3 regions of the Arthrobacter sp. NyZ413 genome follow, and region 1 is predicted to be linked to each of the others. Evidence: riboswitches for the same ligand, from Rfam matches in the RefSeq annotation. Region 1 holds a riboswitch; each other region holds the start of a gene.
What was found. A riboswitch is a leader RNA that binds a small molecule or an ion and turns the genes downstream of it on or off. The one in region 1 is predicted to bind cyclic di-AMP.

Region 1 (3,242 bases):
GACCACCCCACCGAATCTCCCTACGGTAACCCGATCCCCGGGCTTGAGGCCTTGGGCGGATCAGCCACCAACGCCTTCGCCGATGGCGTTGTCAACCTCCTGGACGCCATGGACGACTACTCTCCGGACAACCGCGTTACGGTCAGCCGCCTGGCCGAGCCCATCCAGGTGGAACCGGAGTTGCTGGTCCAGCTGGACGAGGGCGGAATCCGGCCCGGGGCCAGGGTTTCCCTGGAGCGCGTCGGCGAATACATTTCGGTCCGCGTTCCCAACATCGACGGCGCCCTCGAACTGCCGCCGGAGGTAGCTTCGCACGTCTTTGTCACGGTGGCTTAGCGCGCCTGCAGGACCTTCGCCGGGCTACTCGCCAGAGCGCTCGCCGGACCGCTTCCGGAAAGATAACGAAATTATTACTACAGGGGTTAATCCCCTATAGTTAACCACTAGCGCCGATACCAAAGCGTTACCTGATCCGGAGCCTAGTTCTGCCAGCGGATCAGCTGGATTAGTCCATTCACTGGCAGAAGCGGGGGAACCATCAGCGGTTGCCGAAATGCAGCCTTGGGGTGAAGTCCGCAGCGGAGAGCAAATCACGGGACCCTTGACCGGGCTGCCCGCGTTCGGTGCTCCTCTACGCGGACCGGGTCTTCGAACTCTCTGACCCGAATCCGACAGCTAACTTCGCAGGCTTGTTAGAGAGGAAAATCTTGAGCACGCAGACCACCAGGGGCCGCAGACGCGCGTCCGTGCCTACTGCTGAGCTGCGAACCGCGCACGTTCCGCCGCAAGGCCGCCCTCGGGATTCGCAGCGCGAAGTGCGCCGACGCAAGGGCCCCTTGCGTCAAATGGCCGAGTTTGCCGCAGCCAGCGGAGTGGGCCAAAAGGCTGGCGTGGCCCTCGCGGTCACGGGCCTCGTCCTGACCGTCACGATGCCGGGCACCGGTGCCCTGACTGCTACGTCAGAATCGGGCCAGGCCTCGTCCGCCGTTGGGACGCAGCCCGAGATTCCAGCGTCCGCCAGCGCCACCATCGACTTCAGCCGGGCCGCGGTTTCGACGACGGCGGACCCGGACAGCCGGCTCAAGCAGCTCTTGAGCGCGCAATCGGTCGGCTCAATCCAGGCTTCTTCTTCAAAGGGCACCCTGGGTGCCCCTTTGGACACCTTGGTCGCGTCGTCGCCGTTCGGCTACCGCGTGAATCCCATTACGGGTGCCGTGGGGGAATTCCACCGTGGCCAGGACTTCGTGGCCCAGTGCGGGACCCCCGTGCACGCCGCTGCGGCCGGGAAGGTAACGTTCGCCGGCTGGCACCCTTATGGCGGAGGAAACCGCGTTGTGGTGGATCACGGTAACGGTCTGGAAACGACGTACAACCATTTGTCGGCGTTCAACGTCAAGGTGGGCCAGGCGGTCAGCCGCGGAGACGTCGTCGCCTTGAGCGGAACCACAGGCGCCTCCACCGGTTGCCACCTGCATTTTGAAGTGATGGTCAACGGCGATGTCGTTGACCCAATGGGCTGGCTCTAGCCAATCCGATGGTCGTCTATCGCATGATTGTCACGCTCCGTGACCTGAATGTGACTTTCGCTCCAAACTCCTGTACCGTCTAACTCGCATCAACTTTTAGAGAGTTGATGCACCCGGGTGGATTGCCTAGCTCTGCCACTGCCCGGGTCTCCGTTCGCAAAACATCGTCTGGCAGAGGCGGGGGACCCACTTTTGGTCATCTTCACGGATGGCCTTGGGGTTAAGTCGTGCGCGATTCCGGAAGGAAGAGCGTGCGGCCGGATGACTCCCATCCGAATCCGACAGCTTACCTCGCGGGCATAGGGAGAGGCCTTTCACGTGTCTTCACGCTCTACTCTTGCGCGCCACCGTGCCGCGGTCACTAAGACCAACTCGCTTGCCGTTATCGCAAAGACGGTCGGCAGCAACGCCGGTGGCGTAGGCCGTCAGGCAGCCGTTATCGCGGCTGCGTCCGGACTGGTCCTTACCAGCGGTATCGCAGCAAACGCTGCCGAAACCAACGTCCCCCGCGAATCCACTGCGACCTCCACGCTGGAAGTCCAGTCCGTCGCCCAAGCCAGCATCGCGGCCGACTCCTCGGTTGCCATCAAGTACGAGCGCCCGGTTGTTTCCACCGAAGCCGCTCCTGTCGCCCAGGCTCCGGTAGCCGTCCAGGAAGCAACTCCCGCGACGCAGACCGACGCTCCGGCCGCCACCACCGGCGGCGTCACGGCAACCCTGGCAGTTTCCACTCCTTCCCCTGCCGCGAAGCTTGCCAGCGGCCAGGGCGCAGCAATTGCCGCCGCTGCCTACGCACAGCTCGGCGTTGCCCAGGACTGCACCGCCCTGGCCACCAACGCACTCGCTGCCGTCGGTATCCACTTCCACGGCTGGCCGGCAGACTACCTTTCCCTTGGCCGCACGGTCAGCGCCGCTGAAGCTCAGCCGGGCGACCTCGTCTACTACCAGAACGGCGGCATGGGCATGGCCCACATCGCTGTCTACGTCGGTAACGGCATGGCTGTCCACGGTGGCTGGAACGGTGGCACCACCGCCCTGTACAGCGTCAACGTTGGTTCGGGCCCGGTCTTCATCCGCGTCGGCGGCTAATCAGTTTTTTACAATGTCCCCGCTGCCTTTCGGCAGCGGGGACATTGTCTTTAATCGCGCCGTCACGGGTTCCCCTCCCCGTGCCCGCCGCATGTCCGGCACGTGAACATTGCCCTACAGTCTTCCGGAACCGGCCTGTGGATTCGTTGATTTGGCAATTGAATGCTTACTCTTGTCATGTCGATCCACAGCCCGTACATGCAGAGGGCAGCCGGCCCTCGCGCCCCTGACGGGTGCGGCCGTGAAGAGGTACGTGCATGCGCACACTCGTTCTGAATGCTGGATATGAACCGCTGGCGGTAGTAACCTTCCGCCGGGCGCTGGTCCTTGTGCTTACGGGAAAAGCGAGCGTAGTGGCCGAAGGCGACGAGCCTGTCGTCGGGCCACAGGAGATTCTCGGACGACCCTCCGTGATTCTTCTCAATCGCTACATCCGCCCAAGGTACAACCGGATCACGGCGGTCACTCGCCGCGGCGTGCTGCGCCGCGACGGACACCGTTGCGCCTATTGCGGGAAAGCAGCCCACACTATTGACCACGTCCACCCCAAATCCAGGGGCGGCGCGGATTCCTGGGAAAACCTCGTGGCGGCGTGCCTGCGGTGCAACAACGCCAAGAGTGACCACA
Region 2 (3,242 bases), 1.2 Mb from region 1:
CGGCAGGACCTCCCCAAGGTCATAATCGGCTGATACCTCCAACTGCGCGTAAGTGCAGCTTTCCGGCTCGCGGTCCGGGCGCCAGCGGCGGAACTGGGTGGTATGCCGGAATCGGTCGCCTTCCATGAAGTCGTACGCCACCTCGACCACGAGTTCCGGGCGGAGCGGCACGAAGGAAAAGTCCTTGCCGGCGCTCCACCGGCTGGGCCCGCCAGGCATCCGGGAGGCGGAGGAACCTGAACCTTGCCCCGCCCAATCTCCCCAAGGATGTTCGCCAAGCCCGGTCTGGTACGGCTCGAGTTCGGCCACCAGGCTTTGGCGTCGCGCCATGGGGAAGGAAGCCACAACGCCCACGTGCTGCAACCGTCCTCCGTCATCGTAGAGGCCCAGCAACATCGACCCGACCACCTTGGCCGTTTTGTGCCAGCGGAATCCCGCCACCACGCAGTCCGCCGTCCGCTCGTGCTTGGTCTTGAACATGACCCGCTTGTTCGGCTGGTAGGTTCCGTCGAGCGGTTTGGACAGCACGCCGTCGAGCCCTGCTCCTTCAAGGAGCGCGAACCACTCTTGGGCCCGGCTCAATTCCTGGACGGCGGGCGTGACGAAAACAGGCGCCTTCGCCCCCGCCAACGCGCCCTCGAGGGCGGCGCGCCGCTCGGCGAAGGGCCGGTCCATGAGGTTCTGGTCGTCCAGCGCGAGGATGTCGAAGGCAATGAATGACGCTGGCGTGTTTTTCGCGAGCAGCCGCACCCGGCTCTCGGCCGGATGGATCCGCTGCTGAAGCCCTTCGAAGTCAAGGCGGGTGCCCGAGATCAGGACGATCTCGCCGTCGACCACGCATTTGGGCGGAAGGTTCAGGCGCAGGGCGTCGATGAGCTCGGGGAAGTACCTTGTCATCGGGCGTTCGTTGCGGCTGCCAAGGATGATCTCGTCGCCATCCTTGAAAACGATTGTCCGGAAGCCATCCCATTTCGGCTCGAAGTGCCCTACGTCAGGGATCGAGGGAACAGGCTTGGCGAGCATGGGCGGGATCGGCGGCATCACTGGCAGCTCCATACGACCCTGTTCTACCCGCATGCCGGCATGGAAAGCTAGCCTTGCGCGGATTCCAGTAACCATCCCGTTACCTAAATGTGACTTTGCCTCCAGCCTCCTGTACGGTCGAAGGGCGCTCCATTCCCCAACTGGGGCGCTTCCGGGCTGACGCCGAGCTCTGCCGCAACCCGGAATCCGCCAGACCCGCGGCAGAGACGGGGGACCCACAGTCTCCGGGCCTACCCTCCATGGGCCCTCGGGGTGAAGCCGCCCAGCGGCCGGACGGCCTCGTCCGAACCCGACAGCTAACCTCGCAGGCGTAGAGAGGCAACCACCATGTCCCCAACCATGGATCAGCCGCGCCGCGCCCAAAATCCGGCCGGACCCACCAAGCCAAGCGGTCGCCGTCGGGCCGAACCGAGCGCACCTTCGGTTCCCGCTACTTCTTTCGAAAGTACGACGGCGGCACCCACCACGCGCGCGGCCGCCCGGGCCGCTGAGCGCAAGAGGGCCGCCGAAGCGGGCCAGGCGCCTGCCGCGTCCACCACGCCAGGACCCCCGACGGTGCCGCTCCCCGTGGCGGCGGCAGAGTCCACAACCGCTCCGGTCCGCAGCAGCATCGCCCCGGCGTCGTTCTCGGGCTCGTCGTTCAGCAAGGAACCGCACGCCGTCCTGAAGAAGGCAGCGAACTTCAAGGCCATGAGCCAGCGGATGGCGGTAGTGGCGGGCGCCGTCGGCCTCGTCCTGACGGCAAGTTCGATCGGTCACGCGCTTGAATTGCCGCTGTTCAATACGGATAGCCAGACCCAGGATTCCGGCGACACCGGAGACCAGAACTCGCCGGAGAACGCAGCCCCGTCCACGGGCGCGAGCACCACCCCCGGCACGACGACGACACCGACCGCGACGTCCAAGGCCACCAACGCGAGTCAATCCGCCGAGGCGAACCATCCCGCGCAAGGCTCATCTTCCAGCAGCGGTTCGGAGCGGGTAGCCACCCCGCCCATCCGTATCCAGGTGCCGGGCGTGACCCCGTCGGCACTTCCGCCGAGCCTCGCGCCGATCGTTCCCGCGGTGCCGGCACCCGCTGTTCCGGCCGTGCCGGCGCCCGCCGATCCCGCGCAACCGGTTGTTCCGAGCCCGACGCCATCCGACCCCGGCACGTCCGGGCCGCGGTATCCGAGGCCGACGCCGAGCCCCACGGATCCTTCAACCCCCACTCCGACGCCGAGCGATCCGGGTTCCCCCAACCCTCCCGGCCATTCGAAGCCGCGGCCCTCAGACCAGAGCAGCATCGCCTCGACTCCGGCACCCACTGACTCCACCGACGGCTTGGCGTCGATCTTGAGCGCCGCGTCGGGAGCGCTGCTATGAGGATGGGTTGGCATCGGCCACACTCGTCCGGTTGGCACGGCCGCGTCTGCAGGCACAGCCTCACCGCCACGTTCCGACGCCGGCCGGCCGAGTGGCGCTGCCAGCTCAGGCCGCGTTACTGACAGGCAGTATTCCTAGCCGAAGAGGACGGCGGCTTCGTCGTAGCGGTGCTGGGGGACGGTCTTGAGCTTGCCCAAAGCCGATTCGAAGGCAACATGCTCAATATCCGTGCCCTTGAGGGAAACCATATTGCCCCACCGGCCTTCGACCACCGAGTCGATGGCGGCCATGCCGAGGCGGGTGGCGAGGACCCGGTCGAAGGCCGAGGGGACGCCGCCGCGTTGGATGTGTCCCAGGATCGTGGCACGGGTTTCGATGCCGGTGCGGGCCTCGATCTCCGGAGCCAACTGGTCGGCGATGCCGCCGAGGCGCGGGCGGCCGAAGGTGTCCAGGCCGCGTTCGGAATGGGGCGCTTCCATGTGGTCCGGCACGAAGCCTTCGGCTACGACCACGAGGGGTGCGCGTCCGCGGTCGTGGGCTTCCTGGACCCATTTGGAGATTTGTTCGATGCTGACCTTTTGTTCCGGGATGAGGATCGCGTGGGCGCCGGAGGCCATGCCGGCGTGCAGGGCGATCCAGCCGACGTGGCGGCCCATGACTTCGGCGATCATGCAGCGGTGGTGCGATTCGCCCGTGGTGCGGAGCCGGTCGATGGCCTCGGTGGCGATCTGTACTGCGGTGTCGAACCCGAAGGTGTAGTCGGTGGCGTCGAGGTCGTTGTCCACGGTCTTGGGCACGCCGACGATCTTCAGTCCGGCGTCGGTGAGCCGCTT
Region 3 (3,242 bases), 390 kb from region 1:
CCGGCCACCCATTGGCGATCCGTCCGGAAGGCCGGACCCGTTGGATGCCCGCGGCCAAAGCATCGGAACGCTGAACGCCCGGATCCTTGGCGGTCAGGTGAGCAGTGCGGGTTTCCTTTCTTCGGACGCCACGCGCAGCGCCCTGTCTCCGAGCGATGCGGCGATCCTCCTGGCGCTCCCGGCTAATGGGCGGCCCGTGGATCGGACCTTGTCCAACGGCGGCTACCGGCTGGTCGCCACCCCGACGCCGTATGGCGATGTGAGCATCACGGGCCTGCCGCTCGCGGCGAAGGAAAGCACCGAAGCCTCCCTCGTGTGGACCATGGTCATCGTGTCCCTGGCCGGGCTCATGCTGATCGGGCTTGCCGGAACCGTGCTGATCCGGCGCACCATGCGTCCCCTTGAGCAGCTTTCCGACGTCGCCACGAAGGTATCGAAACTACCCCTCGACGCCGGTGAGGTGGCCCTCGCGGTCCGCGTTCCGGCGTCGGCGGCCCACCCGGGCACCGAAGTGGGCAGCGTTGGCCACGCGTTGAACCTCATGCTGGACAACGTCTCGAACGCTTTGGAGGCGCGCCAGCAAAGCGAGACGAAGGTGCGCCAATTCGTGGCCGACGCTTCGCACGAACTTCGCACGCCCCTCACGGCCATTCGCGGGTACACCGAGTTGCTGCGGATGACCGAGACCTTTACCGAAGACGGGCGCAAATCCCTGGGCCGCGTCCAAAGCCAGTCCGAACGCATGACCACCCTGGTGGAGGACCTCCTGCTGCTGGCCAGGCTGGATGAAGGTAAGGCACCCGAATTCACCGAGGTGGACCTGACCCAGCTGGTAATAGAAACCGTCAGTGACGAGAAAGTGATGGCGCCGGAGCACGTGTGGCAACTGAAGCTGCCCGACGAACCCATCACGGTCCGCGGCGACACCACGCAATTGCACCAGGTCCTGGCCAACCTGCTTTCCAACGCCCGCAAGCATACGGAGTCCGGGACCACGGTTGTCACGGGTGTGATGCGCTCGGCCGATGGCAGCGCGGTGGTCACTGTCACCGATAACGGACCCGGCATCCCGCCCGAATTCGTCAGCAGGATCTTCTCGCGCTTCGCCCGCGCCGACGCCGCGCGTTCGGGTTCCGAGGGCACGTCCGGCCTTGGGCTGTCCATTGTGGAATCGATCGTCCAAGCCCACGGGGGTACCGTGGAAGTGGTCTCGCGGCCCGGCCGGACCGAGTTCGCGGTGCGCCTTCCGGCGCTGAGGCCCGCCATGGCCTGAAAGGCCATCGAAAAAGTACGACTGCGGTGCGCGTCGCGCGCAACTCGACGCACCGGCGTCGTGATCTCTTGTTACCTAAATGTGACTTAAGCGGAAACCTCCTGTACCGTCGAATAGGTGCGCCGGTTACATACGGCCACCGCCGGGCAGGCGCCGAGCTCTGCCCCTCTCCGGCGCTCCAACACTGCAGGCAGAGACGGGGGACCCAGGTCTCCGGGCAAGCGCTCTTGTTGAGCCGGCCCTAGGGGTGAAGCCGCAACGCCACGATTCTCGATGGCAACGGCCGGATGACCTCATCCGAATCCGACAGCTAACTCCGCAGGCGTCGAGAGGCAATCAACCATGTCTGATTCCAGGAATCAGTCGCGCTCTGTTGCGCGCCACCGCGGCGAATATGCCCGGAATAACAAGTCACGTTCCACCCTGAAGCGAGCTGCCGCCAACCTCGGTCCGGGCCAGCGCATGGCGGTCGTCGCCAGCGTTGTCGCGGTATTCCTCGGCGCCGGCGCCGCCAGCCAAGCCGGGGCATTCGGCGGCCAGGACATGAGCCGCACGGCCGAATCGCAAACGGCCACGGCAACAGCCAGCCCAAGCGCCACCGCGAGCGCCAAGCCGAGCCCTTCCGCGTCGCCGAGCAAGGCTCCCACCCCGTCGAAGTCCGCTGCTCCAGTTGCCGCGCCTGCGCCTGCCGCACCCGCGCCCGCCGCACCGGCAGCACCTGCCCCGGCAGCTCCCGCTGCACCTGCCGCCCCCGTTGTCCCGGTTGCCGTCGACGATCCCGCGGGTGCCCAGGCTTACGCCGCAAGCATCCTGCCCTCCTACGGTTGGGGCCCGGGCGAAATGTCGGCCTTGATCACCCTGTGGAACAAGGAATCGGACTGGCGCACCACGGCCGTCAACTCTTCGAGCGGCGCTTACGGCATTGGGCAGTCTTTGCCCGGCGACAAGATGGCTTCGGAGGGCGCCGATTGGCAGACCAACTACCAGACCCAGATCCGCTGGGGCCTGAACTACATCAAGGAACGGTACGGTTCGCCGTCCGCGGCGTGGGCATTCCACCTCGTCAACAACTGGTACTGAAACCGCTTTGCGTTGAGGTCCGTCCCTCCCGGGATGGACCTCAACGTGGTTAACGGGTATCCCCCGACTTCCACAGGTGCGTCACAGGTTCCGCCTAAAGCCTTCAAATTCGGACGCGCGAACCTTGATACATGACGCTCATCGAACCCACCACAGGAACCCATAAGGACCCCGCGGTGGTGCCGCCGGGCCTTCCCGACAACCGGACCATGACCAGTGTGCGGCGCGGCCCGGTAGACATCCGCAGTGCCGTACCCGTCCTCGATGTCACCATCCCGGTATTCAACGAGGAACGCGACCTCGAAGAATGCGTGCGCAGGCTCCACGGCCATTTGCGCGATTCCTTCCCGCATGGCTTCCGCATCACGGTGGCGGACAACGCCAGCACGGACAACACCCTGAAGATCGCCGAGCGCGTGGCCAGGGAATTGCCGGAGCTCGTGGTTGTCCACTTGGCGGAAAAGGGGCGAGGCAATGCCTTGCGCAAGGTGTGGCTCGCTTCGCCGTCGCCCGTCCTGGCCTACATGGACGTGGATCTTTCCACCGACCTCGCAGCTCTCGCGCCGCTCCTGGCGCCCCTGATTTCCGGCCACTCGGACCTCGCGATCGGCACGCGGCTGACGCGTAACTCGCGGGTTGTCCGCGGGCCGAAGCGCGAATTCATCTCGCGCAGCTACAACCTGATGCTGCACTCCTTCATGGGTGCCCGCTTCAGCGACGCGCAGTGCGGCTTCAAGGCGATCCGCGCCGATGTGGCCCAGCGGATCCTCCCGCACACCATGGACAACTCGTGGTTCTTCGACACCGAACTCCTGGTCCTCGCCGAACGGTGCGGGCTGCGCGTCCACGAAGTGCCGGTTGACTGGATCGACGATCCCAACTCGAGCGT

Region 2: it holds a riboswitch for cyclic di-AMP, as region 1 does, so the genes downstream of both, ABCW42_RS19325 (hypothetical protein) here and ABCW42_RS04590 (NlpC/P60 family protein) in region 1, are expected to answer to the same signal.
Region 3: it holds a riboswitch for cyclic di-AMP, as region 1 does, so the genes downstream of both, ABCW42_RS02700 (hypothetical protein) here and ABCW42_RS04590 (NlpC/P60 family protein) in region 1, are expected to answer to the same signal.

The regions. Positions count from the first base shown of each region.
Region 1 is NZ_CP155434.1:941,492-944,733, forward strand. It holds gene ABCW42_RS04580 (metal-dependent transcriptional regulator) at 1-336, shown strand, start outside; cyclic di-AMP (ydaO/yuaA leader) riboswitch at 489-705, shown strand; gene ABCW42_RS04585 (M23 family metallopeptidase) at 708-1,526, shown strand; cyclic di-AMP (ydaO/yuaA leader) riboswitch at 1,672-1,840, shown strand; gene ABCW42_RS04590 (NlpC/P60 family protein) at 1,845-2,615, shown strand; gene ABCW42_RS04595 (HNH endonuclease) at 2,873-3,242, shown strand, end outside.
Region 2 is NZ_CP155434.1:4,139,804-4,143,045, forward strand. It holds gene ABCW42_RS19320 (ATP-dependent DNA ligase) at 1-1,056, opposite strand, end outside; cyclic di-AMP (ydaO/yuaA leader) riboswitch at 1,222-1,367, shown strand; gene ABCW42_RS19325 (hypothetical protein) at 1,372-2,409, shown strand; gene ABCW42_RS19330 (6-phosphofructokinase) at 2,544-3,242, opposite strand, start outside.
Region 3 is NZ_CP155434.1:548,236-551,477, reverse strand. It holds gene ABCW42_RS02705 (HAMP domain-containing sensor histidine kinase) at 1-1,273, shown strand, start outside; cyclic di-AMP (ydaO/yuaA leader) riboswitch at 1,438-1,612, shown strand; gene ABCW42_RS02700 (hypothetical protein) at 1,616-2,353, shown strand; gene ABCW42_RS02695 (glycosyltransferase) at 2,485-3,242, shown strand, end outside.